Regions from separate parts of the Comamonas sp. 26 genome, predicted to be linked through region 3. Evidence: predicted binding sites of a transcription regulator. Region 3 holds the regulator's gene; each other region holds the start of a gene.

Region 1 (5,487 bases), 1.4 Mb from region 3:
TCTGAAAGTAGGGAGCGCCCATCTTGATGCCCAGTGCCTTGGCTTCGTCACTGCGGGCCACTGCGCAGCCATCATTGTTTGATAGCACGACAACGGGAACACGCTTGAGGCTGGGCCTGAAAACGCGCTCGCAGCTCAAAAAAACTATATGGAACGCATCATTAGAAGTTGTTGCCATCGATGAGCGCAAACATGGTCTCCCCCTACAAGGGGATGATCTTGGCGCTGCCGCCGAGAATAGGGCGACACAGGATCTTGTAGCCATCGGCATCAAAGCCTGCGGCCACGGTGTTGAGCTTGCGCGCAGCTGGCAGTGTCGTGGCGCTGCCCAGGTAGCACCAGTTGTTGATGACATGGATCTGCCGCATGTCCTGCCACTTTTCTTCAATACCCACGGCACCGGCATAGGGCCAGGTCACCACGCGCAGGCCTTCAAGCGCACCTCTCAAGCGGGCGCGATGCTCCTCTGAGGATTCAGCACCATGGCAAACGCCAGCGCACTTGTGAACCATGTTGCGAAAGCAGGCGCGGCCTTTGGCCAGTTTTTCCAGGCCCAGGGCGCCATAGCAAAGCTTGTGAATGTCGGCCAGGTCGCGCAGGGCTTCCAGTGCGGAGTGGCGGCTGCTGTACAAGCCAAAAATATCTGGCGAGCTGGCAAAGTCGATATCGCGGGAATAAATGACCTCGGGCACATCTCCCGACAACCGCAGTGCGCACAACTGCCTGTTGCGACGCAGCTTTTGATTGAACAGAGGCTGCTGTTGCTTGATGAGCTGTGCCTCTAGCAGCAGTGCCCCGATTTCTCCTGCCGTGCGGATATAGCTGATGCGCACCGTCTGGCGGAGCATGCGGGCCTCATCTTCGGTGCGAAAGTGCGAGAGCAGTCGAGCGCGCAGGTTGATGCTCTTGCCGATGTACAGAGGCAGTTCGCCCTCGGCCGCATGAAAAATGTAGACACCTGGTCCGGCGGGCATCCCCTGCAGCGACGAACGCAGGTGTTCGGGGTACTCGTAGATGCGTGCCTCATCGAACTCGGGCCGTCGGCGTGCAGGGATGTGCATGATTTCAATTCCGGAAGCGCTTGATGCAGGAGGTGACCACACCCCAGATCTCCAGCTCCTGGTTTTCTTTGGGAACGATGTCGGGATAAGTGGGGTTGCCAGCCCTGAGCTTGAACACACCGCCTGCGTTGTGCAGGGCCTTGACGGTGAATTCGTTATCAATAACGGCCACGACGATGCTGCCATGGCGAGCGCGCAGCGCTCGGTCAACGACGATCATGTCCCCGTCATCGATGCCGTACTCGCGCATAGATGGTCCTGCCACGCGCAGCAGAAACGTGGCTTGGGGGTGTTCGACCAGAAGCGTGGCAATGTCTAGCCGCTTGCCTGAGAAGTCCTCAGCTGGAGACGGGAACCCTGCACGCACGCTGCAATCCGCCAGCGGCAGTGCAACTGGGGATGAGGTGAGTTGGACGGGCATGCCGCCCAACAGACGAATACTGTTCATATGTACAGTATATCAATCGACTATGACCCAGTGCTGGGTGTCCATTTTGTGCAGAGTGCGAATGCAAAGCGCTTTTTTCACGAACGGGGCGCGAATTAACCACGAACGTGGGAGGGAAAAACACAAAGCAAACAGGCAATAGAAAAAGCCGTTAAGTCTTTGGAACTTAACGGCTTTTTGTATTGGTGCCCGGGGCCGGAATCGAACCGGCACACCTTTCGGTGGGGGATTTTGAGTCCCCTGCGTCTACCAATTTCACCACCCGGGCTTGCTTAGCGCAGACGTGAATTATGGCACAGTATTGGTCATGAAAACATATATGACCATCGAACATGCTATCGGTCACACGCCGCTGGTTGCATTGCAACGCATTGGCGCGGATGCAAATCGCGAGCGCGGAAATGTGGTGCTGGGCAAGCTTGAGGGCAACAACCCAGCTGGGTCCGTCAAGGACCGGCCTGCGTTGTCCATGATTCAGCGCGCTGAAGAGCGTGCTGAGATCAAGCCGGGCGACTCATTGATTGAGGCTACGTCGGGCAACACCGGTATTGCCTTGGCCATGGCGGCAGCAATTAAGGGCTACCGCATGATTTTGATCATGCCCGAAGACCTGTCCATTGAGCGCGCCCAGACCATGAAGGCTTATGGTGCCGAGCTGATCCTGACACCTAAGAGCGGCGGTATGGAATATGCCCGCGATCTGGCTGACCAGATGGTCAAGCAAGGCAAGGGCGTGGTGCTGGACCAGTTTGCTAACCCCGACAACCCTCGCGCCCACTACGAAACAACTGGCCCTGAGCTGTGGGAGCAGACGGGTGGCGAGATCACGCACTTTGTCAGTGCCATGGGCACGACTGGCACGATCACCGGTGTGGCCAAATTCCTCAAGGAAAAGAACCCGAACATCAAGATCGTGGGTGCCCAGCCCTCCGAAGGTTCGCGCATTCCTGGCATTCGCAAATGGCCAGAGGAATATCTGCCCAAGATCTATGACGCATCGCTGGTTGATGAAATGGTCTATGTATCGCAGGATGATGCCGAGGACATGGCCCGCCGCTTGGCACGCGAGGAAGGTATTTTTGCCGGGATCTCGGCCGCCGGAGCGTTGTGGGTTGCGCAGGAAATTGCCAAGCGCGAAGAAAACGCCACCATTGTTTTTGTGGTGTGCGACCGCGGTGACCGTTACCTCTCTACAGGCGTGTTCCCCGCCTGATCTTTGTCGCTGAGGCGATTGCCTCAGCGATGAGGCAAGCTCTAAATGGTGGCTGGCGCTTATATAACAAGCGCTGGCTGCTATCAAAATAAAGAATAAGGAGAGAGCTGAATGGCCTATGAAATTCGTTTTTGCTCCAACTGCGCCACTGAGCTGCAGTGGATTGTTGCCAATGAAGACAGCGGAGAGGTGCAGCGCCTGCGTTGCCCTAGCTGCGGGTTTACGCATTGGGGCAACCCGACCCCCGTATTGGCGGCTGTGGTTGAGGGGGCAGATGGCCGTGTTCTGCTGGCGCGTAATGCGCTGTGGCAAGAGGGTGTGTTTGGTCTGATAACCGGTTTCATGGAAGCCGGTGAATCGCCAGAGGCGGGTATTTGCCGCGAAGTGATGGAAGAGACCGGTTTACGTGTCAAGGCACTGCGTCTTTTGTGCTGCTCGGAGTTTCTGCGCATGAATCAGGTGCTGATTGCCTATCACGTGCTGGTAGAAGGCCGCGCTGAAGATGTGACGCTCTCGCCCGAGCTGCTGGAATACCGCTGGCAGACGGCTGAGGAGTCTCTGTGCTGGCCTGCAGGCACGGGCTATGCCTTGGCTGAGTGGATAAAGCAAAAAGGCTTTGAGCCGCGTTTTGGCGCCTTCAGGCCTGGTCAGAACCCTGAACCTGACCCTGCCAAGTGGCCCGTTCGCCTATGGGATGAAGATCAGCGCTTTACAGTCGCCCCTGTGATTGATTAAGAGCCATGAACAAGGCCCAGCAAACCGAGGGTTTGGGTTGAGACAAGACGCGAAGCCGCAGGTAGTACAACAGTACGACAAGGCCTCGCGCCGATGTCTCAAGGGTTGTTCAAGGCTTGTGCTTGATGGTTTAAGTAAAGACCGTGCTGGCACGGCCAGCGACTGGTCTTTCTACAATCGAGACTGACGAGGAAACCACGCCCATGCAAGTAGACCAAGAAGTTGATACCCGCGGCCTGAACTGTCCGCTGCCCATTCTCAAAGCCAAGAAGGCATTGGCTGCCATGCAAAGCGGTCAACTGCTGAAAGTAGTGGCGACCGATACCGGTTCTATCCGTGACTTTCAGGCATTTGCCAAACAGACGGGCAATGAGCTGGTCGAGCAACAGACCGTGGGTGATGAGTTCATTCACATTCTCAAGCGCCGCTGAATAATGCTCTTGATTTGAGAGCGGATGACGCAAAAAAGGCCTGCGATTGCAGGCCTTTTTCTTTGAGGCGATTGGTTTACAGGCTCAAACTCTTGAGGTAATCGCGGAAGCTGCTGCCCACGTCAGCGTGCTGAAGTGCAAGCTCCACAGTAGCTTGCAAAAAACCTTCTTTGCTGCCGCAGTCATAGCGCTTGCCAGCGTACTGGAAGGCGTAGATGGTCTCGTGCTGCATCAGGCGCTCAATGGCATCGGTCAGCTGAATTTCGCCGCCAACGCCCTTGGGCTGGTTGCGGATTTCATCAAAAATGCGGGGCGTCAGCACATAGCGGCCTGCTACACCCATGCGCGATGGGGCGACTTCTGGCGCGGGCTTTTCCACGATTTCATCAATACGCATCAGCGGACCACCGGCAGGCTCGCCCTTGACGATGCCGTAGCGCTTGGTTTGCTCCAGTGGCACTTCCTGCACGGCAAGCAGCGAGCGGCCTTGCTTCTGGAAGGCTGCCGTCATCTGCGCCATTACGCCGGGGCCACCGTTGTCACCGGTCATCAAGTCGTCGGCAAGGATGACGGCAAACGGTTCGTCGCCCACCAGAGGCTCTGCGCACAGCACGGCGTGGCCCAGACCCAGAGAGCGAGGCTGACGCACAAACAGGCAATTCATGTCGGCTGGGCTGATGCTGCGCACCAGATCCAGCATGGCGTGCTTGCCTGCGCGTTCCAGCTCGTTCTCCAGCTCGTAGGCGGTGTCGAAATGGTCTTCAATGGCGCGCTTGCTGCGGCCGGTCACAAAGATCATGTCGCGAATGCCAGCCTCATAGGCTTCTTCGACGGCGTACTGGATTAGGGGCTTGTCCACCACGGGCAGCATCTCCTTGGGAGAGGCTTTGGTGGCAGGCAGAAAGCGGGTGCCAAGACCCGCAACGGGAAACACGGCTTTGCGAACGCGGGTTTGATTGTTCATGAGATGTACTTTGGGGTAGAGATGAACAAAAGGCGCAGTTGCCTGCGCCTTTTCCTATCACTCGCTCAGCATATCAACCCAGACGGGCCAATTGCTCTTGAATGCGGGCCACGGTAGCGCTCTTTTCTGAAACACGTGCGCGCTCTTGCTCCAGCACGGCGGCAGGTGCCTTGGCCACAAAGGCTTCGTTGCTGAGCTTTTTTTGCGAGCTGGCAATTTCAGCTTCCAAGCGGGTCACTTCCTTGGTCAGGCGGATTTTTTCAGCCGCAACGTCAACTTCCACGAACAACGCCAGACGGGCATCGCCCACCACTGACACCGGTGCGTTTTGCGCTTCGGTCGCCCATGCCGCTTCGTCATCAAAGACTTTGACTTCGCTGAGTTTGGCCAGATTCTTGAGCACGTCGGCATTGGCACGCAGGAACTCCGTGCCTTCGGCCGAGCCTGCCACCGCCAGCAGCGGCAGGCGCTGGGCAGGCGATACACCCATCTCGCCACGTAGAGCGCGGCAGGCGTCCACCATTTGCTTGATGCGGCCTACGTAGGCAATCGATGCTTCATCGATCTTGGCAGGCTGGGCTTCGGGGTAGCGGGCCACGGCGATGGATTCGCCCTTAAGACCTGCCACAGGCGCC
Region 2 (5,487 bases), 680 kb from region 3:
CTAAATATGAAAGCCTCCCCGGTGCTTCGGCATCGGGGAGGCTTTTCTGCATTTTGGTTTTGCAGAACTCATGACATGTTGTTCTAGCGGTTAAAGTACACTATATTTGTGTTGCAAAAAATGATTTTCAATATTTTTCAAACCTCGTAAGCACTGCATGCTTTAAGGATTTTCATGCCAACAGCATTTACTATTGATGGTGGTGAAATAAATTTTGGCGAGCACGTTGCAATATATGGCTGGGATGTCGGTATAGATTTGCGAAATGGTGCAGACTTGGATATTTCAAATGTTTCCATATATGCTGGAGTTGGAGTCAAAGCAGCCGATGCTGGAAACATAACCGCGAAAAATTGCACGTTCACTGAAATTCCTGAATGGGTTATATCGGGAAGATATACCAGTCCTGTAGGCTTTTCTGGAAAATTTTTGAAATATAAAGTTCTCCTGGACCCGGAAATTGCCCGTTCCAGAAAATGGTGGAAGAGTAAGTAGTTACGTTTTTCTTGTATAGGAGTGCCAGCGGATGACGATGTTTGATGTTAAGGGTGCAAAAAAAGTTAATCTCGATGGAAATATCACAACGGGAGACAAGATACTAAAGGGTCGAAATATTGATGAATTGAATGGGAGAAACAATATTGCGCTTGGTGAAGGGAAAAGCAATAAGGGTCTGATGAATAATATTTTCTACCCTGCAATTGCTGCAATATTGGCTGCATTGTGTATTGGTATGGCAGTATATTTTGTCCCTGAATTAAAGCAATTTCTTAAGTAAATTAGGTGGGGGCCGCGTAAGAAATTTATTTTGTCGCGCACGTTCGCATGCTAGGCTGATTCCTGTTTATTAGGCTCTAGCGATCGGTATTTCTTCAATCTTTGTTGTGTACCGTGGAGTGCGAAGCTCTTGGCGCATGCGCCAGCCGCTCTCATCCTGCTCGGGCAAGCCGGTGCTGGCGACATGCACCGTGCCCTTGCCGAAGCGCTTGTTGACCTTGTCCATGGCTTCCATCAGCTTGCTTTGATCGCGGCCGGGTTCCTCGAAAAGCAGGTCGCCTTGTTGCACGGTTGCCGAGCACAGATCCTGCAGCATCACCCCGGCCTTGGAGAGCTGGTAGCCGGGCTCATAGATCATGCGCAAGCCGCGCACCGCTGCGTTCACTAGGGCCTTAGTGTCGGAGGACGGGGGCTGCAACTGCATCACGGCCATTTTGTAAAACCTGGGACCGGGTCTGAATGGCGAGGTGTGCGCGAAAACATGCAGGGCACCTGCGCGCAAGCCACCAGCGCGCAGCTTTTCTGAGGCCCTGGTTGCAAATTCGCTCACGGCTTCAATCAGTGGGGGGAGGGTGGTGATGGGGTGGCCGAAGCTGCGAGTGCATGCAATCTGCTTTTTGGCGGCTGGGGCCAACTCCAAGCTCATGCAGCTGACGCCTTGCAGCTCGCGCACGGTGCGCTCCAGCACGACGCTCCAGCCATCGCGCGCGGCATGAGCGGGCAGCCTGGCAAGGTCCAGCGCCGTCAGCACGCCTTGCTCGGCCAGTTGGGCCGAGATGCGCCGGCCACGCCCCAGATCTCGCCGGCAGGCGTGCGGCCTAGAATGTTGATGCGCTGCTGCTTGGACAGCTCGGCCCAGTTGCAGACCCGCTGCAGCTCGGCGGGGTAGCTGCCCGGCTTGCGCTCTGAATCCTTGGCAACATGGTTGCAGAGCTTGGCCAAGGTCTTGGTGGGAGCCAGGCCCACGCATGTCGGGATGCCGGTCCATTTCAGAATGCGTGCACGAATGGCGAAGGCGCGCCGGGTCAGATCCCGCACGCCGTCCAGATCTCCGATGAATGACTCATCAATGCTGTAGATCTCCTGGGTAGGGCCCAGGCCGGCAGCCAGGGTCATCATGCGGTCGCTCATGTCGCCGTACAGCTCAAAATTCGGGGAGAGGCAGACAAGGCCTTTGTGCTCGACCAGATCGCGCAACTGAAAAAACGGCTGGCCCATCTTCACGCCCAGGGCCTTAGCCTCGTCGGAGCGTGAGATGGCGCAGCCGTCGTTATTGCTCAGGACGACGACAGGGATGCCCTCAAGAGCAGGCCGGAAAGCCCGCTCGCAGCTGACGTAGAAGTTGTTGCCATCGATGAGCGCGAACATACATGCTCATGCAAAGCGTTTGATGCAGGACTTGACCACGCCCCAGATTGCGAGCTCTTGGTTCTCTTTGGGGACGATGTCGGGATAGGTCGGGTTGCCGGCCTTGAGCTTGAAGCAGCCGCCAGCGTTGTGCAGCACCTTAACGGTGAAGTCGTTATCAAGCAGGGCCACGACGATGCTGCCATGGCGTGGGCGCAGTGCCCGGTCAACCACGATGAGGTCGCCGTCATCGATGCCGTACTCGCGCATGGATGGCCCGGCCACCCGCAATAGGTACGTGGCCTGCGGGTGCTCAACCAGCAGCTCGGCTATGTCCAGCCGTTTGCCGGAGAAGTCCTCGGCTGGAGAGGGGAAGCCTGCGCGCACGCTGCAATCTGCCAGAGGCAAAGCAACTGGGGAGGCAGTGAGTTGGACGGGCATGCCGCTCAAGAGTCGATGACTGTACATGCATACAGTATATAGATTGATTGAAATCAAACTCTATGAATCCACTATGCCGCCGTATGCTTTCGACGCTAGCTGTTCATCTTTAGTCGGCATCGATATCAGTGGGTATGAGCGGTTTGGTCGCAAGTTATTGATTCTTAATGGATATAGTGGATTGCAAATCCGGTTAGACCAGTTCGACTCTGGTTCGCGCCTCCAAAATAAGCCAGAACTCTCACGAGTTCTGGCTTTTTTATTTCAGATCCAAGATTCTCTTTTCGAACGCCAGTATTGCGCTGCGTGCTCCTGATTGAGTAGCAAATTAAACAAATTTGCTTAGTCTTGATGGACGATGGGCTGAATCCATTTTCTTTTTACGCTGTCTCCATATCTTGATTGCACATCAACAAGGAGACAAAAATGCGTTTAACAGGAAAAGTGGCCGTGGTCACAGGGGCCGGCCAAGGCATGGGCCGTGCGATTGCACAGCGTTTTGCAGATGAAGGCGCTACCGTGGTGGCGGTTGATCTGAACGAAGAAGCTGCCAAGCAGACGCTGGAAGGCAAGGGCGGCAAGCACCTGGCACGTTCCGTCAACGTGGGTGACAGCGCAGCCATTGACACGCTGTTTGCTGAAATCAAGCAAAACCTGGGCTCTGTGGATGTGCTGGTGAACAATGCAGGCGTGGGCTCTGTGGATCAGTTTGCCGATATCACCGATGCCACCTGGGAGCGCGTGATTGGCGTGAACCTGAATGGTGCTTTCTACTGCGCCCGTGCAGCGGTCAAGCAGATGCAAGAAGGCCAGGGCGGCGCCATCGTCAACATCTCCAGCACCTCGGCTGTCAGCGGTGACGGCCCTGCTCACTACTGCGCTTCCAAGGCTGCGCTGATGGGTCTGACCCGTGGCATGGCCAAGGAACTGGCCTCCAAGAAGATCCGCGTGAACACGCTGGTTCCCGGCCCCACCAACACACCCATGATGCAAGGCATTCCTCAGGAATGGGCTGATGCCATCATCGCTGGCGTGCCCATGGGCCGCATGGCCGAACCCGATGACATTGCCAAGGTGGCAGTGTTCCTGGCCAGCGATGACAGCGGTTTTGTGACCGGTCAGAACGTGGCAGTCAACGGCGGCAGCGCCTTCCTGTAAGGAGTATGAATATGAGCAAGCGTCTGGAAGGCAAAGTGGCATTCGTTACCGGTGGTAGCTCCGGCATTGGTGCTTCAACGGCAGAGCGTTTCGCCCAAGAGGGTGCCACGGTGGTGATTTGCGGTCGCCGCAAGGAAGCGCTGGATGAAGTCGTTGCCAAGATCAAGGCAGCGGGCGGCAAGGCTGAAGCGGTTGTGGCCGATGTGGGGATTGAGGCTCAAATTGTGGGCGCGCTGGAGCAAACTGCACAGGCGCACGGCAAGCTGGACATTCTGGTGAACAACGCCATGGCCTATACCTGGGGTGGCATTGAAGCCATGTCCACGCAAGACTGGCAAGCCAACTTCGGCACGTCGGTGGACGGTACTTTCTGGGGCACGCGCACGGCCTTGAAGCTGATGAAGAATGGTGGCGGCTCCATCATCAACCTCAGCTCGATCTGCGGCACGCTGGGCACACCCTATATGGCGGGCTACTCGGCAGCCAAGGCTGCGGTGATTAATTTCTCGCGTGCAGCGGCTGCCGAAGGTGCTGCTGCGGGTGTGCGCGTGAACGTGATCATTCCTGCGGTGATCGAAACGCCCGCCACTGCCGGCATGTTGGCTGATGAGGCGTCTCGCCAGACCACGGAAAAGCTGATCCCCATGGGGCGCGTCGGTCAGTCGCAAGAAGTGGCCAATGCCATTTTGTTCCTGGCCAGCGATGAGGCCAGCTATGTGACCGGTGCCTCGCTGCCTGTGGATGGCGGTCGTTCGGCTGTGCTGGTGACGGCGCTGTAAGAGAGAGTTGAAGATGAGTGAACCCGTGAATCAGTGGCCAAAAACGCTGGAAGAGCGTATCGACAGGCTGGAGTCGCTGGATGCGATTCGTCAGCTGGCTGGCAAGTACTCCCTGTCGCTGGACATGCGTGACATGGATGCCCACGTCAACCTGTTTGCACCCGATATCAAGGTGGGCAAAGACAAGGTTGGACGTGATCATTTCATGGCCTGGCAGGACAGTACGCTGCGTGACCAGTTCACGGGCACTTCCCATCATCTGGGGCAGCACATCATCGAGTTCGTGGACAAGAATCACGCCACCGGCGTCGTCTATTCCAAGAACGAGCATGAGTGCGGTGCCGAGTGGGTCATCATGCAGATGCTGTACTGGGATGACTACGAGCGCATTGACGGTGAGTGGTTCTTCCGCCGCCGTCTGCCCTGCTACTGGTATGCCACCGATCTGAATAAGCCGCCCATTGGCGACATGAAGATGCGCTGGCCCGGTCGTGAGCCCTATCACGGTGCTTTTCACGACCTGTTCCCTAGCTGGAAAGAGTTCTGGGCCAACCGCCCCGGCAAGGATGAGCTGCCACAAGTGGCAGCACCTGCGCCGCTGGAGCAGTTTCTCAAAACCATGCGCCGTGGCACGCCAGCACCGCGCATGCGTGTGCGCTAAGGAGTCGGTATGAATCAAACGCTTTTTACGCCCACCCATTTCGGCAAGATTGCACTGCAAAATCGCGTTGTCATGGCGCCCATGACGCGCAATCGCGCAGAGGTAGATGGCACGCCCACGGACATCATGGCCGAGCACTATGGTCAGCGCGGTGATGCAGGTTTGATCGTTGCTGAAGGTGCATGGCCTGAAGTGACGGGCCAAGCCTATTGCCGCCAGCCCGGCATTGAAACGGCCGAGCATGTGCGGGGCTGGCGCAAGGTGACGGATGCAGTGCATGCACGCGGTGGCTCCATCGTGCTGCAGATCATGCATTCGGGTCGC
Region 3 (5,487 bases):
AGCGCATGAGCGGCCGCCGCAGCCACCCCGCCTCCGGCCGCACTTACCACGTCAAGTTCAACCCACCCAAGGTGGAAGGCAAGGACGACGTGACCGGTGAAGACCTGGTGCAGCGCGAAGACGACAAGGAAGAAACCGTCAAGAAGCGCCTGGAGGTCTACAGCAACCAGACCCGCCCTCTGGTGGATTACTACAGCAACTGGGCCAAGGCCGATGCTGAAGCGGCCCCCAAGTACCGCGCCATCAGCGGCACTGGCACCGTGGAAGAGATCACCGAGCGCGCCTTCGCAGCTCTGGCCCAATAAGCCGATCCTGATCACCCACAAAAAAAAGCACCTTTTCAGGTGCTTTTTTTTGCTTTCCAGCGCTTATGCAACAAGCACTACCAGCTATTCATTCAATAGCAAGCCAGTTGCAGCATCATTGCAATACGCGCCTTGCTCGGCGGCAAAAGCACGGCGTCCAGACCGCCCTCAGCCTCTACCTGAATGACATGGGCTGCAATCTCATGACTACTAGCCTGCACCGCAGGCACGCCCTGCCCCACCGGCAAACCGACCAGTTGACCCTCCAGGCAACGCGTGCTGTACCAGACGCTCACGCCCTGCGCCCTTGCCTGCAGCAGCGCCTGCTCCATGGCCTGATGAATCGTGCCATTGCCCGTACCGGCGACTACCAGCCCCTGCACGCCGGCCGCCAGCAAGGCCTGCACAGCACGCGCGCTTTGCAAGGAGCCTGACTGCACAATTTCCACCCAAGGCAGCTCTTCGCAGGCCAGCAACTGCTCAAGCCGCGCCGCAGTCCAGCCCGGATACTGCACCGCAGCGCGCCCCAGCCAGCGCACACGGCTTTCTTCTACATAGGCGCATGGCCCGCCCTCGTAAGAACGCAGCGCATTCAAACGGTAGGGGTGCACCTTGAGCACCTCGCGCGCCGCATGCACCTCACCTGCCGCCACCACCCACACGCCGGGCACATCGCCAGCAGCCACCGCCACGGCATCGCGCAGGTTCTGCGGGCCATCTGCCTGCAGCGATGTGGCAGGCCGCATGGCACAGGTCAGCACCACGGCCTTGGTGGGCTGCAGCACAGCCTGAAGCAGCCAGGCAGTCTCTTCCAGCGTATCCGTGCCGTGCGTAATCACCAGCGCCCGCGTGGCCGTATCCTCCAGCCCCGCCTTCACGGCCTGCAGCAGGCTGCGCCAGACCGGCCAGTCCATGTCCTTGCTGTCGATCTGGGCAATTTGCAAGGCATCCAGTACCGCGCCCGTTCGGCCAGCGGCCAGCTGTGACAAATCCGGCACAGCGGCCAGCAAGCCCGCCACACTGATCTGCCCCGCCTTGTAGCCCACGCCCTGTGTACTGTTCTGGGCCTGCCCCGCAATCGTGCCGCCGGTGCCCAAAATCACAATCTTTTCTTGCGCCACTTGCTCTCCATAAAAAACTGATCAAAAATACAGGTACTGTATAAACACACAGATCAAAAATCTCACTAGGCCCAGCCTGATGAATGACCGGAAGCCAGACATGCTAGATCACCCCAAGCTCACTCCCCGCCAGCAGCAGATTCTGGACCTCATCCAGTCCAGCATCGCCCGCACCGGCGCGCCCCCTACCCGGGCCGAGATTGCCAGCAGCTTCGGCTTCAAATCCGCCAACGCCGCCGAAGAGCATCTGCAGGCGCTGGCTCGCAAGGGCGTGATTGATCTGGTCAGCGGAACCTCACGCGGCATTCGCCTGCGGGCTGATACCGTGCGCAACATCAATGCAGCGCGCGGCAACAGCTTTGCTCTGCCGCTCTCCAGCATGGCGCAGCTGGTACTGCCTCTGGTCGGCAGAGTAGCTGCGGGCTCACCCATTCTGGCGCAGGAACATATCGACCAGAGCTATTCGGTAGAACCCAGCCTGTTCGCCGCCAAGCCCGACTACCTGCTCAAGGTACGCGGCATGTCCATGCGCGACGCCGGCATCATGGACGGCGACCTGCTGGCCGTGCAAGCAACCCACGAAGCGCGCAACGGCCAGATTGTGGTCGCCCGCCTCGGCGACGATGTCACCGTCAAGCGCTTCAAGCGCACACCCCAAGGCATTGAGCTGCTGCCCGAAAACCCCGACTACAAGGTGATTCATGTGGCTCCTGAAGAACCATTTGCCATCGAAGGCCTGGCAGTCGGCCTGATCCGTAACAGCATGTTTATGTAGCCAACAGGCTATCCCTCAGCGCAATCGTCACCGGATGACTGCACGCTGAACCCTTTTCCCTCTCCAGTCCAGGTGGTAGGCGCGAAGCAGTCTTGCTTCGCGCTGGGCGGAGCTTTGCCTTAAAACGCAATCCTGCCCTTATCTTTGCCGCAAGGCTATTGAGGAGTTGCCACATGGGATTCGCCGCATCTTTGCAGTCTTTGACTCGCCTGAGCCTTAAAGTCCTGCCCTTCGCACCACCCGCAAGCCTGAGCTTCAAGGCCTGCACCCAAATTCTCTCAAGCGACTCGCACGACACCCCTGAAGAACCCGCACCGTTCATCCCCAGCTCTTATGAGCCCGAAGGCTTCAAGCTGACGTACACCAGCATCCCCGTCATGCGCGCCAACCGCTCGCGCCGCCGCAACACCAGCACACGTTTTAACAACAAAGCCAAAGCGAACACTGCCAGCCCCCAGTTGTCTCTCGCATTACCGGCTGAAGCAGCCCCCGCCGCCACTCGCCAGCTGAAAATCCTGCAACGCGAACCCCGTAAGCAGCCCGAATGCATGTTCATCTCCGGCCGTATGGCCGATGTCTGCGCCGCACTGGAGCGTATGGCCCTCAATGAGCAAGCACAACAAGCCTGAAGCACAAGCTAAACCCACAGCGCCAGCAACAAATGCACTGGCAACGCAATGTAAATTGCCCGTCGATGAGCAATTAGATTTTGATAGCTGCAAGCGCTAATGAATAAAGCGATATAGCGCTTTTCATGCGCAGTTCAACGTGCAATTTGGCCTGTCAAAATACTCAATTCAGGGTATTGCAGCCCCCTCATACCAATGGAAACATTCGTATACACGTGCCAACGAAGGGGTCGCAATGAGTGCCTATCGCAAGCTCACGGAGCACATACAGGCGAAAGATGCCAGCGGCAATCTGCGTTTGATTCTGGTTTATCAGGATTTTGACGAGGTCGATCTGCCGCATGGCGTCTCCCTTCGCCCCTCCGCCAAGCACTTCGAGACGACTGATCACCTGAAGATAAACTGGCTCAATGAAAAGCAGTTCGAGATCGAAACTACTGGCGAAATTCTCAACCGCGTGCAACCCCCTCAGAGCGAATAAGAGGCGTGAAAGCCACCCAGAACGTTGTAGCTTTTCGGTTGAAACAAGGTTAAGCAACGACGTATCAAGGGCAGTGTTAGCGTCTCTAAAAGTGGTCCAACCCAAACCATTCCTATCAGCAGCTCGTAAAGAATGAAACTAAATGCGACAGCACAGCGCGCACATAAAGCAGGCATTTTGTGGGCTAAATGCTGCCCTATGTTTACTGAATCAAGGCCTTAACGTTACAGAATTTCGCCCCTGACTTATCGCCACATACCGCATTCCCTGCACACGTATTGCAGCGCCAAACACATCGGAATAAATTAGCCACAACAAACACCCAGCGGCTTCAGGAGATTGAACATGTTCAAGCACCTGCTCATTCCTACAGATGGCAGCAAACTGTCTGAAGCTGCCATTCGCGCTGGCATCAGCCTAGCCCGCGAGAATGATGCCAGGGTCACCGCCCTGTATGTGATGCCCGACTACCGCGCCATCATCTATGGCGCAGATGCCTTGCTCACCTATAACAGCGCAGAATTTGAGCGCAGCACGAACAGCAACGCCGACACCGCGCTTCAGTTCGTCGACCAGATTGCCAGGCCGGAGGGCGTTCCCTGCGAGTTTGTCCGCATCGCCAGCAGCTCTGTCTATCAAACCATTGTTCAGCAAGCGCAAGAGCGCCATTGCGATCTAATTTGTATGGCCTCTCACGGGCGAAAAGGCATCAGCGGTATTTTGCTGGGCAGCGAAACTCAGCGTGTACTGACACATACCCACATCCCGGTGCTTGTTCACCGTCCCGACGTGGCTAGCGAAACAAGTTAAGGAGGAAGCAACAACAGCAGCAGCAATGAAAGAAACGGTTTGCAGAGCGCCGCTTACTACCGAATGCAGAGCCAGTAAGGAGAGTTACAGCCTGCACCCCACGGGGCAACCTGTCCGCAGTTCAATTCGATCAGCGCCAGTGCAAATGCGATTAAAGGCGAGCTTGGGACGCATGAATGTCCTTTGCCAAGTATTCAAACGCATTGACTTCGCGCCGCAGGACTCGATGGAGAGGTCCCCAAAACTTGCCCGCCTTGTGCGGGCATTTTTTTGAATGGCTAAACGCTCTGCGAGGAAATTTCCTGCGGGTGCCCATGCAGGCTGGGCAAGGTAAAAAGAATCTGCAGATTCTGCGCATCCATCTGCTGCGCCACGATGGAACCATCGAAGTGCAGATAAATCCGCACGGACTGCTCCTCATCCAGATCCCAGTACGCCACATCCGTCTTCAGTCCGTGCCAGCCATGCTCCTCACAAAGGCGACGGCAGCTCAACGCTTTCAAAAACTCTGGCGAAGCGCCAAGATCCGCATTGGCCTTTACCCAGCTGCTGATCACGAGTTCATAAGCCACCTGCCGCGAGCCGCAAGGCCTTCCCGCCTTCATATGCCGTATCCAAGCATCAAGGCGAGCGGAAAAGCTATAGGGAAAGGGATGAAGCATCTGTATCAACATTCAAGGCATATAAGAAGATAGAACCTCTTTTACCAAATATCGAATTTCTCCTACAGACAATTTACCTAAAAGAACAGTCGTCACGATTTCTAATCACATAACGCCGTAAGGGTAAAAGCCAGCAATCACCCTGCTCAGCGAATGCAAGGTGCATTGGCGCTCTGAAAACAGTAGCTGCTTACGCACTTGTCTAATGACTTTCAAAAGCTATGAGCAATAATTTCATTGCAATTAAAGAGCAAGCAGCTATCAAATAAATTGCATGGCTTGACTCACTTTTCACCATGCCGATGGCTAGAAGTGCAGCAATGAAAAACAAGCTCAGCAGAGAGGTAGCTCCATTTTTTGAACAATTAACTAGGCAAGATATTTCCGTAAAAATGACATGGGTGCAGACCGAACCTGGAGAGGTCGATGACCATCAAATCACGACGCGAGCACAGCCCAGCATTCAAAGCCAGGGTGATCCGGCGGAGTTCCGCGGTGAGTGCACCGTTGCTGAGCTGACTCAGCCATATGAAGTGCACCTCAGCCAAATTGCTGATTGGAAACGACTACTTCAAAAGAGCTCCTACTCGCCGATTGCTATGACGTCATGTAGCACACAAATACCGCGCTCTCCGGCCGTAGTTTTCTCAATGCGGGTCTTTCCGCCCAGCTTGGCGCAGTACACCAAGGCGGGGTTTGCCATG

What was found. Region 3 encodes LexA, which represses DNA repair genes until DNA is damaged. Its sites were predicted from a motif close to ACTGTATNNNNATACAGT; they were not measured.
Region 1: CLU84_RS04320 (translesion error-prone DNA polymerase V autoproteolytic subunit) is a predicted target of LexA. The motif match lies at 1,501-1,518, and genes of this name have one in related genera.
Region 2: CLU84_RS14195 (LexA family transcriptional regulator) is a predicted target of LexA. The motif match lies at 2,584-2,601, and genes of this name have one in related genera.

The regions. Positions count from the first base shown of each region.
Region 1 covers NZ_PEFL01000001.1:935,453-940,939, forward strand. The annotation lists partial or broken gene CLU84_RS04310 (DNA polymerase V subunit UmuC) at 1-194, opposite strand, end outside; gene cho (excinuclease Cho) at 204-1,061, opposite strand; gene CLU84_RS04320 (translesion error-prone DNA polymerase V autoproteolytic subunit) at 1,066-1,482, opposite strand; tRNA gene CLU84_RS04325 (tRNA-Leu) at 1,693-1,777, opposite strand; gene cysM (cysteine synthase CysM) at 1,817-2,722, shown strand; gene CLU84_RS04335 (NUDIX domain-containing protein) at 2,834-3,457, shown strand; gene CLU84_RS04340 (sulfurtransferase TusA family protein) at 3,661-3,888, shown strand; gene galU (UTP--glucose-1-phosphate uridylyltransferase GalU) at 3,965-4,852, opposite strand; gene CLU84_RS04350 (valine--tRNA ligase) at 4,926-5,487, opposite strand, start outside.
Region 2 covers NZ_PEFL01000001.1:3,050,543-3,056,029, reverse strand. The annotation lists gene CLU84_RS14210 (hypothetical protein) at 1-4, shown strand, start outside; gene CLU84_RS21940 (hypothetical protein) at 175-495, shown strand; gene CLU84_RS14205 (hypothetical protein) at 527-778, shown strand; partial or broken gene CLU84_RS14200 (Y-family DNA polymerase) at 848-2,145, opposite strand; gene CLU84_RS14195 (LexA family transcriptional regulator) at 2,152-2,565, opposite strand; tRNA gene CLU84_RS22070 (tRNA-Cys) at 2,681-2,790, shown strand; gene CLU84_RS14190 (SDR family NAD(P)-dependent oxidoreductase) at 2,992-3,723, shown strand; gene CLU84_RS14185 (SDR family NAD(P)-dependent oxidoreductase) at 3,735-4,502, shown strand; gene CLU84_RS14180 (nuclear transport factor 2 family protein) at 4,516-5,163, shown strand; gene CLU84_RS14175 (alkene reductase) at 5,173-5,487, shown strand, end outside.
Region 3 covers NZ_PEFL01000001.1:2,370,294-2,375,780, forward strand. The annotation lists gene adk (adenylate kinase) at 1-305, shown strand, start outside; gene CLU84_RS10860 (asparaginase) at 398-1,426, opposite strand; gene lexA (transcriptional repressor LexA) at 1,527-2,201, shown strand; gene CLU84_RS10870 (hypothetical protein) at 2,375-2,830, shown strand; gene CLU84_RS10875 (hypothetical protein) at 3,066-3,311, shown strand; gene CLU84_RS10880 (universal stress protein) at 3,657-4,121, shown strand; gene CLU84_RS10885 (hypothetical protein) at 4,400-4,726, opposite strand; gene CLU84_RS22670 (DUF333 domain-containing protein) at 5,367-5,487, opposite strand, start outside.